3 regions of the Bradyrhizobium sp. CW1 genome follow, and region 3 is predicted to be linked to each of the others. Evidence: predicted binding sites of a transcription regulator. Region 3 holds the regulator's gene; each other region holds the start of a gene.
What was found. The regulator HrcA, encoded in region 3, represses chaperone genes, less so after heat shock. The targets are predictions, from matches to a motif close to GTTAGCACTCNCNNNNNGNGAGTGCTAAC.

Region 1: the regulator HrcA is predicted to act here: its motif matches at 4,783-4,811, upstream of IVB54_RS33310 (co-chaperone GroES).
Region 2: the regulator HrcA is predicted to act here: its motif matches at 3,233-3,261, upstream of IVB54_RS15060 (co-chaperone GroES).

The regions. Positions count from the first base shown of each region.
Region 1 is NZ_CP064684.1:6,932,870-6,940,048, reverse strand. Features, by position in the region: gene IVB54_RS33320 (prolyl oligopeptidase family serine peptidase) at 2,088-2,432, shown strand; gene groL (chaperonin GroEL) at 2,682-4,340, opposite strand; gene IVB54_RS33310 (co-chaperone GroES) at 4,425-4,739, opposite strand.
Region 2 is NZ_CP064684.1:3,104,865-3,112,043, reverse strand. Features, by position in the region: gene IVB54_RS15080 (hypothetical protein) at 1-81, shown strand, start outside; gene IVB54_RS15075 (tetratricopeptide repeat protein) at 97-1,941, shown strand; gene IVB54_RS15070 (cupin domain-containing protein) at 1,954-2,493, opposite strand; gene IVB54_RS15065 (usg protein) at 2,643-2,930, opposite strand; gene IVB54_RS15060 (co-chaperone GroES) at 3,304-3,618, shown strand; gene groL (chaperonin GroEL) at 3,663-5,303, shown strand; gene lepB (signal peptidase I) at 5,426-6,172, opposite strand; gene IVB54_RS15045 (LysR family transcriptional regulator) at 6,282-7,115, opposite strand.
Region 3 is NZ_CP064684.1:8,237,610-8,244,788, reverse strand. Features, by position in the region: gene IVB54_RS39320 (penicillin-binding protein activator) at 1-1,010, shown strand, start outside; gene hemW (radical SAM family heme chaperone HemW) at 1,062-2,216, opposite strand; gene rdgB (RdgB/HAM1 family non-canonical purine NTP pyrophosphatase) at 2,203-2,838, opposite strand; gene rph (ribonuclease PH) at 2,850-3,563, opposite strand; gene hrcA (heat-inducible transcriptional repressor HrcA) at 3,745-4,833, shown strand; gene grpE (nucleotide exchange factor GrpE) at 4,930-5,547, shown strand; gene pncA (bifunctional nicotinamidase/pyrazinamidase) at 5,690-6,412, opposite strand; gene IVB54_RS39285 (hypothetical protein) at 6,559-7,179, opposite strand, start outside.

The sequences.
Region 1 (7,179 bases), 1.3 Mb from region 3:
CGCACGCACGGTGAGCACGAACGAACTGGGCATCCTGGTCGCTAGTGCTCCTCAGGTAATGTAGCCCGACCGAAGTTGTCATCGGCGCCTGCCCAATGGGATGCCTATCACATTGCGACGCAGCTAAGAACGGCTCAAGCCTCATTCCAATTTCTAGACGAACTGCGCGCCGTCCCGCGGTGCGCGTGGTGCAGCGGTTTAGGTCCAGTATGACGTTCGGAGTATTGCCGGTCTGCAAGGCACTGAGCACCTCAGCGTACTTCGGTGAGGGCTCTTCGGCCTTGACCATCGTGCTGACGCTAACGGCCAACAGTAAGGACACTAGGAGTGGCGGGCGTCTGCCATTGCAAAGCATATTCTCTTCTTCCTCCACGGAGCAGGCGCGAAGAAGTCAAGTTGCTCGATGGCATGCAAGCATGTGCCCTAACCGTTCTCAAGTGCTTCGAAGGGAATCTAACGTCACAAACTCGTATGTAAGACTGTGCACGGTTGGCGGTCCGCCGAATTAATTCAGGTGCCGAACACCTGCCTTCGGCGGTAGCCGGCGCAAACGAAGTCGTTTCGTGCGCCAACGCAGCGGTGCCAAGATCAAGCGCGTGTCGAAAGGCGAATCGCGCCATGCTCGAGACCTTTGATTATGCACGCTTGTTGACCTTGGCACCCTGTCAGCATCGGACCACCAGAGACTCGGGAAATCACGGCCGTCGTTGCCAGCCGGTAAGACCAACCTCTCCCTGGGTCGCCGCCTCGATTTCGCAGGTCGGTGAGTAGCGAACTACCATTGGTGGCGGCTCTTAATGAACAATCAAGAGACGTTGCCCTGACGGTTTTGACGAAAGCCGAGAGCCTGTGCTTGATTCCGTGAAGCCAGTTCTTGTTCTCACCCGAGGAACCTGCGCAGGTGATTGGGTATGTGCGCCTAAGGGTGCGTTGCGCTTGCAAATAATTATGGTCGATCCCGCGGAGTGCGAGTCACTTCGTGCAATGCCTGCGAATTGCGAGAACGACCTGCCGTTTCGGCGGGCTCGTCACTGACCCTCCGCATGATGACGCGCCGTGCTGACATGTGCTCGCGCTCGCTGCACCAAGCCGCGGCAAATTCTCCGCGCGAGAGCCTTCCTTGAGCACGTGCCGTTGCAAGCCAGGCGCGCCATAATGCTTCTAGCGCGATTACGGACCGATCTGTGAAACGCCAGCGCAGGGCACCTCTGTTCCATCGGCGAGAAGCGTAAAGCGCATCACAATACTTGAAGCTAACACCACATTGTCAGGTTTGAGCCAACGGGCGCGACCGGCGACTGGAGGAGCTCCATTTTTCAGGCGGCACCCTGCTTGCTTCGTTTGGACTGGCGGGCACGGTCCACGCATGTCCGCTGTCGAGACCGAATGTACCTCTTCTGTCTGCTTCCGGCCCAGCTCGCTCGCGTGAGCCGGGCGGCCCACCCAGTCCAGGATCACTCCCGGCTCCTTGCCGCCGTGTTGCTCTCGCTGACGTGTCTGTCCTCCACGGCGGTTCTCCAGAAGTCGGCCCCTGCGGCCCTTCCTTTGGCTCCAGGAAATCGAAGAGCCGCGCGCACTGGCTTGGGCCCGCGCCGAGAATGACAAGACGCTCGGCGTGCTCCAATCAGATCCGTGCAATCGCCGCTTCTTTGAGGAGGCGCTCAGCATGCTTCAGGCCAAAGACCGGATTTGGTATGTTTCGTTGGAACGGGGGGATCGCAGCAATATCAGGACAAGAATCACATGCGCGGCATCTGGGCGCGTACCAGGCTTGACAGCTAGCGCGGCCAGGACCCGCACCTACTTTCTGGTACGTCCGAAGAACGCGAGGTTCGGAGCGGAGATCCGAACTCTTTACAATGGTTATGGCGGAGTCCTCGCCACCCTCCTGCCATCCTTTGCCGGAGCGACGGGCCGGCTCTGGCCCGAGCAGGGCAGTGCATATGTCGTCGCGAACCTGCGGGGCGGCGGCAAGTTTGGGCCGCGCTGGCACGAGGCGGCCCAGGCGGCAACGAAGCGGCGGGCATGGATGATTTCATCGCCTTTGCGGAGGACTTAATCCGTCGGAAAGTCACCTCTCCGCGCCGATGGGCGTGGTCGGCGGCAGCGACGGAGGTCTGCTGGTGGGCACCGCGATTACTCAGCGCCGGGACCGCTTCAACGCAGCGATCGTGCAGGTGGCGCTGTTCGACATGTTTCGGTTCACCAAGTTCGCGCAGGCTCCTCCTACATCGGCGAATACGGCGATCCCGCCATCCCGAGCAGCGCGGCTGGATCGAGACCAACTCACCCTGTCAGAAGCGTGTCCTGGGCAAGACCTACCCGGTCCCGTTCATTCTCACTTCCAACAAGGACGATCGCGTGCATCCGGCCCACGGCCGCAAGGCAGCCGCCAGGCTTGCGGCGCTCGGCCAGCCCCATTACTGCTATGAAAATATCGATGGCGGGCATAGCGCGGCCGCCAATCTCATGGGATACGCGCGCCGGCTGGCACCCGAATAGACCTATGCATCCAGGCGGCTTGTGGATTGAGTGCGGTTGACGAGTGAGTTCGTTAAGGTCGCCAGTGCAAATAGCGGGAGCGCATAGCGCGAGATCAGAACAACGAACTGAAAAAGCCGCGAGCAAAAAAATGACCCCCGGCATTTTTCTGCCGGGGATCGCATTTTGAGAGAGTTGGATCAGAAGTCCATGCCGCCCATGCCGCCCATGCCGCCCATGCCGCCGCCCGGAGGCATCGCCGGACCGGCGCCGCCCTTCTTGGGCAGCTCGGCGACCATGGCTTCCGTGGTGATCAGCAGAGCCGCAACCGAGGCTGCGTTCTGAATCGCGGTGCGGACCACCTTGGTCGGGTCGATGATGCCCTTGCTGACCAGGTTGCCATACTCGCCCGTCTGCGAGTCGAAGCCGTAGGCGTATTGCTCCTTCTCCAGGACCTTGCCGACGATCACCGAGCCGTCTTCACCGGCGTTGATCGCGATCTGGCGGGCGGGCGCGGAGAGCGCCTTGCGCACGATCTCGACGCCGGTCTTCTGGTCGTCGTTCTTGGTGCGCAGGCCCTTGAGCTGCTCGGAGGCACGGAGCAGGGCGACGCCGCCGCCCGGGACAATGCCTTCTTCCACAGCCGCGCGGGTCGCATGCATCGCGTCATCAACGCGATCCTTGCGCTCCTTCACCTCGACCTCCGTCGCGCCGCCGACGCGGATCACCGCGACGCCGCCTGCGAGCTTGGCAAGACGCTCCTGGAGCTTCTCACGGTCGTAGTCCGAGGTGGTTTCCTCGATCTGCGCCTTGATCTGAGCCACGCGCGCTTCGATGTCGGCCTTCTTGCCGGCGCCGTTGACGATCGTGGTGTTCTCCTTGTCGATCATCACCTTCTTGGCGCGACCGAGCATGTTGAGCGTGACGTTCTCGAGCTTGATGCCGAGATCTTCCGAGATCGCCTGGCCACCGGTCAGGATTGCGATGTCCTGCAGCATGGCCTTGCGGCGATCGCCGAAGCCCGGAGCCTTGACGGCCGCGACCTTCAGGCCGCCACGCAGACGGTTCACGACCAGGGTGGCAAGCGCTTCGCCTTCGACGTCCTCGGCGACGATGACCAGCGGCTTGCCGGTCTGCACCACGGCCTCGAGCAGCGGCAGCAACTCGTTCAGCGAGGAGAGCTTCTTCTCGTTGATGAGGATGTAGGCGTCGTCCATCTCAACGCGCATCTTGTCGGCGTTGGTGACGAAGTAGGGCGAGATGTAGCCGCGGTCGAACTGCATGCCCTCGACGACGTCGAGCTCGGTCTCGAGCGACTTGGCTTCCTCGACGGTGATGACACCCTCGTTGCCGACCTTCTTCATGGCGTCGGCGAGGAACTTGCCGATCTCCGCGTCACCGTTGGCCGAGATGGTGCCGACCTGGGCGATCTCGTCGTTCGAGGTGACCTTCTTGGAGTTCTTGACCAGGTCCGCAACGACGGCTTCGACCGCGAGGTCGATACCGCGCTTCAGGTCCATCGGGTTCATGCCGGCGGCAACCGACTTGGCGCCTTCACGAACGATCGCAGCCGCGAGCACGGTTGCGGTGGTGGTGCCGTCGCCGGCCGCATCGGCGGACTTGGAGGCGACTTCGCGCACCATCTGCGCGCCCATGTTCTCGAACTTGTCCTCGAGCTCGATCTCCTTGGCGACGGTGACGCCGTCCTTGGTGATGCGGGGAGCGCCGAACGACTTGTCGAGCACGACGTTGCGGCCCTTCGGACCGAGCGTGACCTTCACCGCGTTGTTGAGAATTTCGACGCCGCGCAACATGCGGTCGCGGGCGTCTACGCCGAACTTGACTTCTTTGGCTGACATGTGGGTCTTCCTGAATGTTTTACTTGGTCTCACCCTTTACGACGCCCAGCAGGGCTCCTCAGGATGAGCGGTGCGAGCGATGGTTTAGGCGGCCTTCTTCTTGGCGGACGCGTCCGTGAGAACGCCCAGGATGTCGCTCTCTTTCATGATCAGCAGGTCGACGTTGTCGATCTTGACCTCGGTGCCGGACCACTTGCCGAACAGGACGCGGTCGCCGACCAGGACGTCGATCGGGATCAGCTTGCCGCTCTCGTCGCGGCCGCCGGGGCCGACGGCGATGACTTCACCTTGCGAAGGCTTTTCCTTGGCAGTGTCCGGAATGATGATGCCGCCAGCGGTCTTTTCTTCTGCGTCAATGCGCTTGACCACGACGCGGTCGTGAAGCGGACGGAATTCCATGCAGATCTCCTAAGCATTTACTTCAGTTGAAGATTTCCCGATTGCTAGCAATCGTGGCCCGCGAGTGCCAACGCAGGCGCAGCTGAAATAGGACCGATTTTTTGGGGAACAAGTGTTTGTAGCAGGAAAAATCCGCTGGGCGGCGGATCTCTGTGGGGGCTGCCCCAGATCACTTTCTCCGCTTGCCGCCGAGCACCCGACCTTCTTCTGAGTGAGTCGTGCGGCTCTGCGTCTCAACCCAATCTCGCCTAACAGTTCAATTCCTCTGCCCTAAATTCGAGCTGGTAAAGGACCGCCGATCTGGTGCGGGCTCAAATGCGAATCGTCGGCTGACTTCGTTCTAAGATCGGGATGCGTTTAGAACCTGACGCAGAGGTCGCGAATTGGGGTATCGCTCCGCTTGATCCATGATCCGATACTCAGTACGTCGAGGCGAGGCAACACTGGCTGCGCGAGCTAGCGCAGGAATGTGCTCAGATCGTTCGGCACCGCTTCCAGTTTCAGATCACCTTTGCGCGCCGAAGTCGCTGCTGGACGGCTCGCCCGTGCTCCAGACAGCGAGCGCGCCGATGTCCCCGGCTTGCGCGAAAGGCCTCTGCCAGCATCGCGACAGGTCTATATGCGCGAACAGCTCGCCGAACTGTCCCGCGACCATGACCTGGCAACCGTAGAACTAAATGCTGAAGCGATGGGCGAGCTGCGAAGACGCCGGTGGCGGCGTGCTGATCAATACCGGAGCCAGCGTAGGTGTGGATCTCGACAGGAACAAGAGCTGGCACGAAATCTCCGCCCGGTCGCCCCTGGTGCGCTTGTCGGCGCCTGGTGAACAGCAGGCTGTAAGCCACCCCGTACCGGCGCGCGAGGCCGCAGACCGTCTCGCAAGCCTGCAAATGGCGAACCTGCTCGTCGCAGCTCCGTCGCCAACGACGTTCGGCGCCCTATCGCTACGTGACCTCAAAGCTAAACTTCAAACTACACAAGACGGCCGCCGCCGGGCGCCGCCGGAGGGATACGGACTCCGAAACTAGTCAGGTGAATCTAAGTTCGCCCCAGGTCCGCCAGGCCTTGTAGCAGAGCCGTCTGGTCTGCGGACTTGGTCGGCGTGATGTGGACATGATAATGCGGCCCTAACGACGTAATCGGGCGGCTCTTATACCTGCGGTCACGACAAGCGCTCTCCTTCAACAAGCCCTAGCGCTCATTTGCCTGCCTTGTGCTTCGAGCGCGTCTTTAGCTTTGGAGCTTGATAGGATTCATCTTGGACATCGTACACATACTGTGGCGCCTCGGATTACATGCGACACAGCCGCATTGTCCGAAAATTTCACACGATAAGCTATCTGAGGGGCTTGAATCGCACCCTACGTCAAGATGTAAGGTGTCGAAATGGGCGGTGACAGACTTCGGCACCCGAAGCCCGTCCCAACGAGCAACATACAGTGCGAATGTCCCAAATCCGAGGCTCACGCAAGGCGAGCCCGGTCATCGACGAGTGCCGTGAAGCTCCCTGTGTCTGGGTCACAGCAACGCGCGTCCGGCAGATGCGTTTGGCTCACCGTCGGATCGTAAGACGCCGCTCACACGTAAGTAGAGCGGCTGATTTGCCTGTGAGCGACGCGAGATGGTGGCCCTCAAACCTGCATCTCAATGCTAGAAGGAAGCTGATGCTTCGTGGCAAGTGCGAACGGCTACGTGGTGCGGTACCGGAAGTTGAAGCGTTCTCCCGTTCCCGGCAATGGGAGTGGGAAGCCGTTCAACATCAACTCTCCGACTGTGAACGCCAGCGGTACTTCGAAGCGATTTAGCAGGTATGCCGGGCGTCGGTCCGAACCGCGGTTCATGTTGGGGCTATCATGTGAGACGCGAGTGAGGCTGGCATTCTGGTTGAATACTATCGCGAGCTAGCGAGGGTTCGTAGCATTCGAGCGTCGCCATCACTATGACGGCGCATGACCCACTTTGGCCGGATGCCCGGGTCGAGTGCTTTGAAAGAGGCGCGCGTCGCGCCACGGATCCACAACGGTGAAAAAGCGGCTGATCACAAAACAGAACCGGCTTGGCCGAGCGCGGTATTTCCTGCCCAGGTCATTTTTATCTATCCAATGAATGACGCGGGTTACTCCCGGGAAGAGCCGGGTGCGGGAAAGCCGGCTCCCGGGTCTGTGAGGGCAAAGCCAAATGGCCGAGCTACTCGACCGCGATCGTCAGACTAGGGTACGTGACTGGCGGCATGGACGCGGTCAGCCGCGGCACAAAGCCATCTTGGTGCCCGCCGCGTGCTGCCCACACTGTTGCGCCACAAAACCAGAAACCCACGCATTCCGAAGAATTCCCCAGCAATTCCATCGCAATTTGAAACGGCTGACACCTGATGGGCTTGCTCTAAGCTCGCCGCGAAAATGCCGCCGCGTTCAATGCAGGCTGTTAGGCTTGCAAGTCG
Region 2 (7,179 bases), 3.1 Mb from region 3:
CTGGGCGCTTTGGAGTCTGAATCCAAAAACTATCGGCAGGCGCAAATTTTGCTGAGCCGAGCGGTGGCCTTGGATCCGTGATCTGCCGAAGCCCATATGAGCCTGGGCGTCGCGCTCAACGGGCTGAAACGTCACAATGAGGCCCGCGAGAGCTATCGGAAGGCCCTCGCCCTTCGACCCAACTACGCCTTGGCCCTGTCCAATCTCGGCAACGCAAGCGCGGCCCTTGAACTTTACCAGGAAGCGCTCGAGAGCTACGACAAGGCGCTCGCAATCGACGGAAGACTTTCCGAAGCCCATAACGGCCGGGGTTGGGCGCTCTGCCGTGTGCGCGCCTATGACGAAGCGATCGCAAGCTTAAACCGCGCGCTATCGATCAAGCCTGACTACGCCTCGGCGCTGTCGACCCGCGCCGTTGCATTGCGGGAGCTTCAGCGATTTGACGAAGCCATGGCGGATTGCAATCGCGCAATCGCCCTCGCACCCGACGACGCGAATGGATGGCTCTGGCGGGCCAGTATCTTGCTCCTGACCCGGCAAGTTGCCGAAGCATTGTCCGATTGCGAGAAGGCTCTCGCGGCCGATCCCGGCTTCTCTCAGGCCCACAGCCTGCTCGGCCAATGTCTCGCGGCACTTGGCCGGGTCGACGAAGCCCTCGCCAGTTTCGACAGAGCTCTCGACATCGAGCCTGATCAGAGCACGATCTCCAGCAAGATATTCACCCTCGATTTCATGGCCGACGCCAGCGTTGCGCAGCATCAGCAAGCGCGACATGTATGGTGGGAGCAGATCGGCGCGAAGATCGCCTCGGCAGCGGCGGGACCGCATGAGAACAGCCGCGATCCGGATCGCCGTCTGGTGCTGGGTTATGTCTCGTCGGATTTTCACACACATTCAGCGGCGTTCATTTTCAAGCCGGTCCTGCAGCACCATGATCGGGCACAGTTCGAGATCGTGTGCTACGCTTGTTCACCGAAAACGGACGCGACGACCCGCGAGTTTCAGGGGATCGCCGATCGCTGGCGCGACGCCTCGCAATGGTCCGACGATCGCCTCGCCGCTCAGATCCGCGCCGACGGCGTCGATATCCTGATCGATCTGTCCGGCCACACCAGCGGAAACCGCCTCGGTGTGTTTGCGCGCAAACCGGCACCTGTTCAGGCGCATGGCTGGGGCCATGGTACCGGGACCGGGTTGCCAACCATCGATTATCTATTCTCGGACCCGGTCGCGATTCCTGCCGCGGTTCGGCATCTGTTTGCGGAGACCATCGTTGACCTGCCGTGCTTTGTGACGCTGGCGCCGCTGCCACCCGGGATTGCGCGGGCGCCGACGCCGGCGCTCGCGAACGGCTTCATCACATTCGGTGTCTTCAACCGCATCAGCAAGATTTCGAACGAGGCGGTGGAAGTCTGGTCTAGGATTCTCGAGCGGGTGCCGGGTTCGCGACTGCTGATCAAGGATACTGCACTGGACGCTCAGCTGGTCCGCGACAATCTGCTGGCGCGGTTTGCCGCTTGCCGGTTGCCGGCCGAACGCGTCGATCTGCTCGGAGCCACGTCGCGAGACGAACATCTGGCAACGTTCAATCGCGTCGATATTGGCCTCGACCCATTCCCGCAGAATGGCGGCGTCAGCACGTGGGAAGCCTTGCAGATGGGCGTGCCGGTGGTGGCGAAGCTCGGTCACAGCCTGCCGAGCCGTGCTGCCGGCTCCATCCTCACCGCGCTGGGCCTGCCGGAGTGGGTCGCGGACAGCGATGAGGCCTATGTCGAAATCGCAGCGAGCCGTGGGTTGCAGATCGGCGAGCTCGATAAGTTGCGCGGCGAACTGCCCGGACAGATCAGGGCTGCCGCCGCCGGCAACCCAATCTCATACGTGCAAGCGGTGGACGATGCCTATCGCGCGATGTGGAAACGCTATTGCAACGACGGCGGCTGATCTCCGCCTCGCCTACGCCTTAAACTCCACGGTCCTGAACTCCGCCGGCAGGATCACCTCCAGCAGCTCGACGTCGTCCGAATAGTCCAGGATCATGTGCTTGATCTTCGGCGGCTGGGTCCAGGCGCTACCTTCTTTCATCAGCGTCTCGCCCTCTCCGTCCATATAGGTCTTCACCCAGCCCTTGAGCACGTAGACCATCTGGAATTCGACGTCGTGAAAGTGCAGCTTCGACACTTCGTCCGGATTGCAGGGGCCTTGCAGCCGGATCACGTGCGCCTGCGCGAGGCCGTGGCTGGCGGCGGCGATGCCGAGGTCGCGATATTTCGCGTAGGTACGCAGACCGTCGGCTTTGAAGTCTTCCTCGCGGTGATGGCTGATCGCAATGCGCTGCTTGGGCCGCGCCGGTTTCTTGGCGGATGACTTTGCCGTTGTCGTGGGGGCTTTTGCCTTCACCGCCGTGCGCGCCGTGGATCGTGCTGCGGGTTTGGCCCCGCTACGCTTCTTCACCGCGGCTTGCGATGCGCTGCGCGATTTTGCTTTCTTGGCCATGGGCGGCCTCCCCTGTTGTTATGGGGAGAGGCTAGCACAGAATGCGAAATCGCAGGGTAGGTTAGCGCTAACGTACCCACCACTTCTTTGCGCAAGCGTTGAGGCATGGGGGGTTACACTGACGCTAACCCACCCTACAGCTCCGCCCTTCAATGCAGCCGGAATACGCCGTCCACCGCGCGCAACTCGGCCGGCTTGATCAGCTTGGAATGCGCCACTGTCACCGAGTGAAGCGGTCCGTCGAGCTTTTCCTGCCAGAACGCCAGAAAATCCTTCAGCGCCGGAAATTTCGGAAACATGTCGTAGTCCTGCCAGACGTAAGTCTGGAGCAGCGAGGGATGATCCGGCATCCGGTAGAGAATCTGCGCCGTCGTCATTCCGTAACCCAGCAGCTGTTTCCGGAAATCGTCCGAAACGGCTCCACTCCGCAAGCCCATGCCAACCTCCTTTGCAGGAGCGCATTCAAGGGGTGGCTTTCCGGTGCGCCTTAAGAGCCACCCGCTGCTGATGCGCTCACATAAGAGAAATGTGACGCAAACTGACAATCCATCTCAAGCCCAAAAGTTTAACAAGCTGTTGAAATTCAATGCGTTAGCAGCAGAGCTAGCTCCGTGCTAATACTGCGCCGAGCGCGATTAACGATGGAAAGAGATTTTGGCAGGCGGCGCCTCCGAGTGCTATTTTTCTGCTACAAGCCCTTGCTCCCGCCAAAATCCTGCCTTATCTCAGTTGTGCCTGCGCTGGCACTCGCCGGCGCAGACTGCTAACAACTCAAAATTCCCAAATCGTGCAAAAGCTTAGGAGAACTGCATGAATTTCCGTCCGCTTCACGACCGCGTCGTGGTCAAGCGCATCGACGCAGAAGAGAAGACCGCTGGCGGCATCATCATTCCCGACACGGCGAAGGAAAAGCCCTCGCAGGGCGAGATCGTCGCCGTCGGCCCGGGTGGCCGCGACGAAGCTGGCAAGCTGATCCCGATCGACCTGAAGGTCGGCGACCGCGTGCTGTTCGGTAAGTGGTCCGGCACCGAGGTCAAGATCGACAACGTCGACCTGCTGATCATGAAGGAAAGCGACATCATGGGCGTCCTCGACGTCCCCGCTTCCAAGAAGAAGGCGGCCTAAGAGCCCCTCTCTTATCCAGTTAAACACCTAAGGAAAAAATCCAGATGGCAGCTAAAGAAGTCAAATTCTCGGTCGATGCGCGCGACAAGATGCTTCGCGGCGTCGACATTCTCGCCAACGCGGTGAAGGTCACGCTCGGTCCGAAGGGCCGCAACGTCGTGCTCGACAAGTCGTTCGGCGCTCCCCGCATCACCAAGGACGGCGTCACCGTCGCCAAGGAGATCGAGCTCGAGGACAAGTTCGAGAACATGGGCGCGCAGATGGTGCGCGAAGTCGCCTCCAAGTCCGCTGACGCGGCCGGCGACGGCACCACCACCGCGACCGTGCTGGCCCAGGCGATCGTGCGCGAAGGCGCCAAGTCGGTTGCCGCCGGCATGAACCCGATGGATCTGAAGCGCGGTATCGATCTCGCGGTCGAAGCCGTCGTTGCGGACCTCGTCAAGAACTCCAAGAAGGTGACCTCGAACGACGAGATCGCCCAGGTCGGCACCATCTCGGCCAACGGCGACGCGGAGATCGGCAAGTTCCTCGCCGACGCCATGAAGAAGGTCGGCAACGAGGGTGTCATCACCGTCGAGGAAGCCAAGTCGCTCGAGACCGAGCTCGACGTCGTCGAGGGCATGCAGTTCGACCGCGGCTACATCTCGCCCTACTTCGTCACCAACGCCGACAAGATGCGCGTTGAGATGGACGACGCCTACATCCTCATCAACGAGAAGAAGCTCTCCTCGCTGAACGAGCTGCTGCCGCTGCTCGAGGCCGTGGTGCAGACCGGCAAGCCGCTGGTCATCGTCGCCGAGGACGTCGAAGGCGAAGCGCTTGCCACCCTGGTCGTGAACCGTCTCCGTGGCGGCCTGAAGGTCGCGGCCGTCAAGGCTCCGGGCTTCGGCGATCGCCGCAAGGCCATGCTGCAGGACATCGCGATCCTGACCGGTGGCCAGGCGATCTCGGAAGATCTCGGCATCAAGCTCGAGAACGTCACGCTCAACATGCTCGGTCGCGCCAAGAAGGTGATGATCGACAAGGAGAACACCACGATCGTCAACGGCGCCGGCAAGAAGGCCGACATCGAAGCGCGCGTGTCGCAGATCAAGGCGCAGATCGAGGAAACCACCTCGGACTACGACCGTGAGAAGCTCCAGGAGCGTCTTGCCAAGCTCGCAGGCGGCGTCGCGGTGATCCGCGTCGGCGGCGCGACAGAGGTCGAGGTGAAGGAGCGCAAGGATCGCGTTGATGACGCGATGCATGCGACCCGCGCGGCTGTGGAAGAAGGCATCGTCCCGGGCGGCGGCGTCGCCCTGCTCCGTGCCTCCGAGCAGCTCAAGGGCCTGCGCACCAAGAACGACGACCAGAAGACCGGCGTCGAGATCGTGCGCAAGGCGCTCTCCGCGCCCGCTCGCCAGATCGCGATCAACGCCGGCGAAGACGGCTCGGTGATCGTCGGCAAGGTCCTCGAGAACAAGTCGTACGCCTACGGCTTCGACTCCCAGACCGGCGAATATGTCGACCTCGTCAAGAAGGGCATCATCGACCCGACCAAGGTGGTCCGTACCGCGATCCAGAACGCAGCCTCGGTTGCGGCGCTCTTAATCACGACGGAAGCCATGGTCGCCGAGCTGCCCAAGAAGGGCGGCTCCGGCCCCGCGATGCCCCCGGGCGGCGGCATGGGCGGCATGGATTTCTGATCCAGCCATCCTGGCAAACGACAAAATGCGAAACCCCGGCAGCGATGCCGGGGTTTTGTTTTTCTTCGGTGGTCCTATCCCGGAGCGGCGCGCAGCGCGGAGCCCGGAATGACAGTGGGGCTTCACCACACCTTCCCCAGCCGCTCCATGTGCGGTTCGCCGTGCTGGTCGAGCGACCAGAATATCCGCGTCACCTTGCCGACCAGATTGTCCATCGGCACGAATCCGATCGACGACATCACGCGGCTGTCACTCGAGTTGTCGCGATTGTCGCCGAGCACGAAGAAATGGCCCGGCGGCACGGTGTAGACGTCGGTGTTGTCGTAGTAGCCGTTGTCGACACAGTCCTGCGTCACGTAGGACGCGCCGTTCGGCAGCGTCTCGCGCCAGCGCTTGGCCTTCGCACCGTCATCCACGCCGCAGGTGGAGCCGGCGAATGCCTGCTTCAGAGCGACGCGCGTCACCGGGCGGTCATTGAGGATGAGTTGGCCCTGCCGCATCTGGATGCGATCACCGGGCAGCCCGACCACGCGCTTGACATAGTCGACCGCGGTGTCCTTTGGCGTCCGGAACACGACGACGTCACCATACTCGGGATCGGTGGCCCGGAAACGCCCGGAGATCCACGACGGCGCGAAGGGAAACGAATAACGGCCATAGCCATAGGCATATTTTGCAGCAAAGACGTAGTCGCCGACGACCAGCGTCGGCGTCATCGAGCCGGACGGGATGTTGAACGGCTGAAACAGGAAGATGCGAAACAGGAACGGCGGCGACCACAGCACCGGAATCAGGAGGATCAGGATGACGATCGCCTTCCATTCCCGCGCTTTGGCCTGCGGGTGGATGGTTTCCTGAAGAGTGGTCATGCGCCTGCCCTGATCAAGCCCGTAGTCGTCGCGAGATTACGCAACCCTCGCGCGTACGCAATCCCATAACTTGGTCGCGCCGCGCGCGGATCGCGTTCACGGGTCGCAATCAACCGCGCGCGAGATCGCTGAAGCAGCGGCGGATCCATTCGATGGTGAGCCGCGTCGCCGGATCGCGCTTGAGATGGTTCTGCACCAGCAGCCAGACGTCGCGGCGCCCAGGCAGCAGCGTGGCGCGCAGGCGGCGATCGCCGAGTAAGTCCGCGCAGACGTGCTCCGGCAACACGCCGGCGGCCTGATGCGCGCGGATCAGGTTACGGATGACGCGAACGTTGTCGGTAACGCAGCGCGCGTGGGCTTGCTTCATACGCAGGAATTGCATCTCGGGAATGGCACCGAGTTCGTCCGGATAGGCGCACAGCACCGGCTCGCCTTCAGTCGTGACAGGCTCAAAATAATAGAGCTTGACGTCACCGAGCCTGGAGATCGCGAAGTCGCCCTTGTCGGGCTTGCGCAGCCGGATAGCGAGATCGGCTTCCCAGCGCGAGAACTTGACGTTCTCGCTCGAGGTGAGGAATTGCAGCGTCAGGCCGGAATTGGCGCGCAGGAAGTCGCTCGCGCGCGGCGACAGAACCTCCTCGGCAACCGTGTTGGTGGAGGCGATACGCAGGCGTCCCACCGGGCCTGCAAGACTCTCGCCGACGCGACCGATCTCGGCGGCATGTGCGGCCATCGCCTCGACATGCGCCAGCACCGCCTCGCAACTCCGCGTCGGCCGGCGCTGGCCGTCCACCGCATCGAACAGCGGCACGCCGAGATCGCGCTGGATACGCGCGAGCCTGCGGCCGACGGTGGTCTCGTCGATGCGCAGCCGCGCGCTGGCGCCGGCATAGGTGCCCTCGTCCCTGACCGCGGCGATGATGCGCAGATCGTCCCAGTTCATGGCGATGAGCCTAGCAGGCACGACGGGCTCCTGCAAATTTGCAGCCATATGCTGCAATAGTCCT
Region 3 (7,179 bases):
TGAAGGTTGCCGTGATCCTGCCGCTGTCGGCATCTGGCAATGCCGGCCTTGCCGCGCAGTCGATGCGCAACGCCGCCGAGATGGCGCTGGCCGAGTTCCAGAATCCCAACATCCAGCTCCTGATCAAGGACGACAATGGTAGCCCGCAGGGCGCGCAGGCCAGTGCGCAGCAGGCGGTCGATGAGGGCGCCGAGATCATCCTGGGGCCGCTATTCGCGCAGTCGGTGCCTGCGGTGGCGCAGATCGCGCGCACGCGCGGCATCCCGGTGATGGCGTTCTCGACCGATTCCAGCATCGCCGGCCGCGGTGTCTATCTGCTGAGCTTCCTGCCGGAGTCCGACGTCAACCGCATCGTCGAATATTCCGCCAGCATCGGGAAGCGCTCCGTCGCCGTGCTCGTGCCCGACAATGCCTATGGCAATGTGGTCGAGGCCGCGGTGAAGGCGGCGGTGCCGCGCCGCGGAGGGCGCATCGTCGCGTTCGAGAAATACGGCGCCGATCGCGCCACGCCGGCCCGGACCGTGGCGCAGCAGCTCGGCAGCGCCGATGCGCTGTTCATCGCCGATGATGGCGACGCCGTCGTCTCGGTCGCCGATGCGATGAGCGCGGCGGGTGCGAATCTGCGCAATATCCAGCTGCTCGGCACCGGCCTGTGGGACAGTCCGCGCGTCTATGCCAGCTCCAACTTGCAAGGCGGCCTCTACGCCGCGCCGGACCCGGCCGGCTTCCGCGCCTTCTCCGGCCGCTATCGCACCAAATATGGCGCCGAGCCCGTGCGCACCGCCACGCTTGCCTATGATGCGGTCGCCCTGGTGGCCGCGCTGGCGCGTACGCAGGGCACGACGCGCTTTTCGTCGGACGTGCTCACCAATCCCTCTGGCTTTGCCGGCATCGACGGCCTGTTCCGCTTTCGCGCCGACGGCACCAATGAGCGGGGCTTGGCGGTGATGAAGGTCACGACCGGCGGCGGCGTTGCGGTCGCGGGCTCGCCGAAGAGCTTTGGGGCGTAGCTGTTTCCTCGACGTCGTCCTGGCTTTCGCCAGGACGACGATGGAGAGACTTTACGCCGCGAGATCCGCGACCACCGCGTCCAGCACCGGAAAACCGCTGCTCGTCACGCGCAGCCGTCCCGTTGCATCCACCGTGATTGCACCTTCTTCGCTCAGCAGCGTGATGCGCTTGGGATCGAGTGAGCGGCCGGAGAGCGCTTTGTAACGCTCGGGGTCGATGCCCTCGGCGAGGCGCAATCCCATAAGCAGGAATTCGTCGGCGCGCTCTTCGCTGTTGAGGAGATCGTCGGTGACGACGCCGTGGCCGTTGGTCTCGACCCGCATCAGCCAGGCTTCGGGGCGCTTCTCGGTGGCGGTCGCGTGCCTGATACCGTCGATGTCGAGGCGGCCATGGGCGCCGGGGCCGATGCCGGCATATTCTTCGCCGCGCCAGTAGACCAGATTGTGCCGGCACTCGGCGCCGCGCCGCGCGTGATTTGAAATCTCGTAGGCGGGCAGGCCGAGCCTGTCGCAGGTCTCCTGCGTGACGTCGTAGAGCGCGCGTGCGACCGCTTCATCCGGCGTCTTCAGCTTGCCGGCTTGATGTAGGCCGAAGAACGGCGTGCCTTCTTCGATCGTCAATTGATAGAGCGACAGATGCTCGGCCGCCTCGCCGATCGCGAGACGCAATTCATCGGCCCACATCGCCGGCGTCTGGTCGGGACGGGCGTAGATCAGGTCGAACGAATAGCGATCGAACGAGCGGCGCGCGATAGCGACGGCATCGAGGGCCTCGCGCGCGCTGTGCATGCGGCCGAGCGCTTTCAGCGAGGCATCGTCGAGCGCCTGCACGCCGAGCGAGACGCGGTTGACGCCGGCGGCGCGATAGCCGGCGAAGCGCGTAGCCTCGACGCTGGTCGGGTTTGCCTCCAGCGTGACTTCGACGTCTTTCGCCACGGTCCAGTGCTTGCCGATGGCGTCGAGCACAGCGCCGACGGTTGCAGGCTGCATGAGCGAGGGCGTACCGCCGCCGAGAAAGATCGAGGTGACTTCGCGTCCGGGCGCGCGCTCGGCGGTCGCAGCGATTTCGCGCGCGAATGCTGACGCAAACCGCGGCTCGTTGATCGGGGCGTGGCGAACGTGGCTGTTGAAGTCGCAATAGGGGCACTTCGACAGGCAGAACGGCCAGTGCACGTAGACGCCGAAGGCTTCCTTAGCGCGGCTCAAGGCAGATCTCCGCCAGTTTCACGAAGGCGCGGGCACGATGCGACAGGCCGAGACCGAGCGGCGGCAGGCCGTGCTTCTCGATGCTCTCCATCTCGCCGAAGGTGCGGCTATGGCCGTCGGGCAAAAACATCGGGTCGTAGCCGAAGCCGGCGGTGCCGCGCGGCGGCCACACCAGCGTGCCGTCGACGCGCCCCTCGACCTCTTCGAGATGATCGTCGGGCCATGCAACGCAGAGCGCGGAAACGAAGTGCGCCTTGCGTTTGGCCGGCGTGGTCGCGCCGCGCTCCTGCAACAGACGCTCGATCTGCGCCATCGCTGCGGCAAAATCCTTGTTCGGGCCGGCCCAGCGCGCCGAGTAGATGCCGGGCGCGCCGTCGAGCGCGTCGACCACGATGCCGGAATCATCGGCGAAAGACGGCAGCTTCGTTGCCTGCGCCGCCGCGATCGCCTTGATCGCGGCATTGCTGCGGAAATCGTTTCCGGTTTCTTCCGGCTCGGGAAGGCCGAGCTCGCCGGCCGACACTGCTTCGATGCCGTAAGGCGCGAGTAGCTCCTTCATCTCGGCGAGCTTGCCGGGATTATGGGTCGCGATAACCAGCTTTCCGGTGATTCGGCGGTGCATCGGGCTATTGACTACGCTACCGCCAGTTTCTGCAAGTCCACGAGACGCGCGACGCCCTTGCGCGCCAGCGCCATCAACGCCAGGAACTCGGCTTCCGTGAATGGCTCGCGTTCCGCGGTGCCCTGGACCTCGATGATGCGGCCATCGCCGGTCATGACGAAATTGGCGTCGGTGTCGGCTTCGGAGTCCTCGGCATAGTCGAGGTCGAGCACGGGCGTGCCCTTGTAGATGCCGCAGGAGATCGCGGCGACGTTGTCGCGCAACACATTGGCCTTGACCATGTTGCGCGCCTTCATCCAGCTGACGCAATCGGCGAGCGCGACCCAGGCACCGGTGATCGAGGCGGTGCGGGTGCCGCCGTCGGCCTGGAGCACGTCGCAATCGACCGTGATCTGGCGCTCACCGAGCGCTTCGAGATTGATGATGGTGCGAAGCGAGCGGCCGATCAGGCGCTGGATTTCGACGGTGCGGCCGCTCTGCTTTCCGGCGGAGGCCTCGCGGCGGGTGCGTTCCGAGGTCGCGCGCGGCAGCATGCCGTATTCGGCGGTGACCCAGCCGCGGCCCTGGCCCTTCAGCCATGGCGGCAGGCGGTCTTCCAGCGTGGCGGTGACCAGCACGTGAGTGTCGCCGAATTTCACCAGGCACGAGCCTTCCGCATATTTGACCACGCCGCGCTCCAGCGTCACGGGGCGCAATTCGTCGGGCGCACGGCGGCTTGGCCGCATGGGAAATCCTCCAAAACTCTCAAAAAAGTGCTGTTGGCGGTGCTTGTAGGGGGGGTGAGGGTGGGCGGCAAGGGGGAAGATCGAGGCCTTCTTCACCCCCGATTTCCAATCCGCCAACGCCACGCTTGTCAGAAGCATCCGGGATAGACAAATTACCTGTGTCTTAGAGGAGTTACCGTCTGTGGCCCATCACGATCCGATCCATCTGATCGCGCCGCGCGCGGGCCTCGCCCAGCTCAACGAGCGTTCCCGCGACATCTTTCGTCAAATCGTCGAAAGCTATCTCGCGACCGGGGAGCCGGTGGGCTCGCGCAATATTTCGCGCCTGATTGCCATGCCGCTTTCGCCGGCCTCGGTCCGCAACGTCATGGCCGATCTGGAACAGCTTGGCCTAATCTACGCCCCGCACACCTCCGCCGGCCGATTGCCGACGGAACTTGGCCTGCGGTTCTTCGTCGATGCCCTGATGCAGGTCGGCGACCTCAATGACAGTGAACGGCAGGCGATCCAGAGCCAGTTGACCTCCGTCGGCCACGCGCAATCGGTGGAGGCTGCGCTCGAGGAGGCATTGACGCGGCTCTCCGGCCTGACCCGCGCCGCCGCCGTCGTGCTGACGCCGAAATCCAATGCGCGGCTGAAACATATCGAATTCGTCCGCTTGGAACCGGAAAAGGCATTGGTGATCCTGGTCGGCGAGGACGGGCAGGTCGAAAATCGCGTGTTGACGCTGCCGCCGGGAGTTCCATCCTCGGCGTTGACCGAAGCCGGCAACTTCCTCAATGCCCGCATTCGGGGCCGGACCCTGGCCGAGGCGCGGCTGGAGCTCGAGACCGCGCTCGGAGAGGCGCGCACCGAGCTCGATCAGCTGACGCACAAGGTGATCTCGGCCGGCATCGCCAGCTGGTCCGGCGGCGAGAACGAGGATCGTCAGCTCATCGTCCGCGGCCACGCCAATCTGCTCGAGGATTTGCATGCGCTGGAGGATCTCGAGCGCGTTCGCCTGCTGTTCGACGATCTCGAGACCAAGCGCGGCGTGATCGACCTGCTCGGCCGGGCCGAAACCGCGGAAGGCGTGCGGATCTTCATCGGCAGTGAGAACAAGCTGTTCTCGCTGTCGGGTTCGTCCACCATCATCTCGCCCTATCGGGACGCCGCCGGCCATATCGTCGGCGTTTTGGGCGTGATCGGGCCGACGCGGCTGAATTATGCCCGCGTGATCCCCACCGTGGACTACGCTGCCCGCATCGTCAGCCGGCTCTTGGGGGGCTGACCGGCGGCCGGGCCGATCACGGGCGCTTGATTTTCGCCGCCCGAAGCACGATATCCGGGCCAGAAACCCCCTGAGACGAATGCGAAAAGAGAGCCGATGACCGATCGAGACCGGCAACCCGAAGACACGAGTGCTGCGGCCGGCGAGCCCGTGGTGTCAAAACCCTACATCATGCCCGACGATCCCGAGCCCGGCTCCGTCGAGCTTCTGCAGAAGGAAGTCGCCGAGGCGCGCGACCGCATGCTGCGGACGCTGGCCGAAATGGAGAATTTGCGCAAGCGGACCACCAAGGAGGTCGCGGATGCCCGCCTCTACGGCATCACCGGCTTTGCCCGCGACGTGCTCGACATCGCCGACAACCTGCAGCGCGCGCTCGATGCCGTTCCGGCCGAAGCCCGTGCGGCGGCCGATGCAGGCCTCGCCTCGCTGATCGAGGGCGTCGAGCTGACTGAGCGCTCGCTGCTCAGCGCGCTGGAAAAACACGGCGTGAAGAAGTTCGACCCCTCGGGCCAGAAGTTCGACCCGAACTTCCAGCAGGCGATGTTCGAGGTGCCCGATGCGTCGGTGCCCGCAGGCACGGTCGTGCAGGTCATGCAGGCCGGCTACACCATCGGCGAGCGCGTGCTGCGTCCCGCCTTGGTCGGTGTCGCCAAGGGCGGCGCCAAGGTTGCGCCCGCTGCCAACAGCAACGAGCCGAACGGCGCGGCCAACTAAGTCGATCCTCATGGCGAGGAGGCGCGTCAGCGCCGTCTCGAACCATGCAGGCCGCGCTGCTGCAGCGCGGCCTTCATCCTTCGAGACGCGCGCGAAGAAGCGCGCTCCTCAGGCTGAGGGTCTTGCAGTTTTTTGACCGGGCCTACGCGCTCGCCGCGATATCCGCGGACTGAATCCGCTTCACGCCGGCCTTTGCCATGTCGGCCCAGGCTTTTGCCAGCGAACCCTGATTGTCGATGCCGCGGCAGGCGTCTTCCACCACATAGACCTCGAAGCCCGCCTTGCGCGCGTCGAGCGCGGTCCAGGCGACGCAGAAATCCGTCGCCAGCCCCGCGACGAAGACGCGCTTGATCTTGCGCGCCTTCAGATAGCCGGCGAGACCGGTCGAGGTCTTGCCGTCGGCTTCGAGGAAGGCCGAATAGCTGTCGACGTCCTTGTGAAAACCCTTGCGGATGATGAGCTCGGCGTGCGGGATCGCAAGGTCTTTCGACAGCGCGGCGCCGTCGGTGCCCTGCACGCAATGGTCGGGCCACAGCACCTGCTTGCCGTAGGGAAGATCGACGGTCTCGAACGGCTTCTTGCCGGCGTGGACTGACGCGAAGGAAATATGGCCTTGCGTGTGCCAGTCCTGCGTCATCACCACGTTCGAAAATGCTTTCGAGATCTTGTTGATGACGGGCACCACCTGCTCGCCTTCCTTCACGGCGAGGCTGCCGCCGGGCAGGAAGCAATTCTGCACGTCGATCACGAGCAGCGCGGATGCATCGTCCGGCTTGATCGATGCCGCTGCCAGAATTGCGGTTGGCGCGAGCGCCACGAGCGCGCTCGTCCCGAGCGCCGCCAAGACTTGTCGCCGATCCAGCATCATTCGCCTCCCTCCAGGATGAACTCAACGGAGGGGGAGCCTAGTTCCGTTCGTATACGAACAGAAGCCCGAAAATGCAGCCGGCTTTGGTGAGTGGTTGGGCTTGAGCCGCGGGTTCGGTGCACCTCTCCCGCTTGCGGATGCTGCTAGCCCTTCGGCTGGATGCCGTCGCGGACCGCGCGGAAGCGGGTGAAGGCGGCCGGCCATTGCTCGCGCGGGGCGCTGGCGATGATGCGCAGCGAGGCGCCGCCGCTGCTGAAGCGGATCCACTGCACCACGGTCACCGGCGTCTTGTCCTTGCCGCTGACGCCGTCGATCCGGGTCTCGAAACCCTGCTGGCCGCTGATGCGGATCGGCTCGGACATGGTGACGCGCGACTCGCGCACGCCGGGAATCTGGAGCGCCGCCTCTTGGGCGAAGCGGGCGCGGTCGTCGGCGGCTTGCGGTGTGGCGCCAATCACGCCGAGGATGATAAACGGCTTCGATTCATAGCCGGAGCTCTCGTCGCCGTCGGCCAGGATGATACTCGAGCCCGGCGCCAGCGTGCGGACGTCCTTGAAGTCGGCGAGATCGGTGATCTTGAACGGCATCAGTGCGATCTGCTCTTCGGCCGAGACCTGCTTCCGGGTGACGACGCTCGCGAACATCTGCCGCACCGCCTCGTCGGTGTAGATCTTGATCGCATTCTCCGGAATCTGCACCGCGACGTAGCCGGAGAAGCCGGCGCCCGGCACGATCATCGAATAGCGCCGCACTGGCGTCTCGCC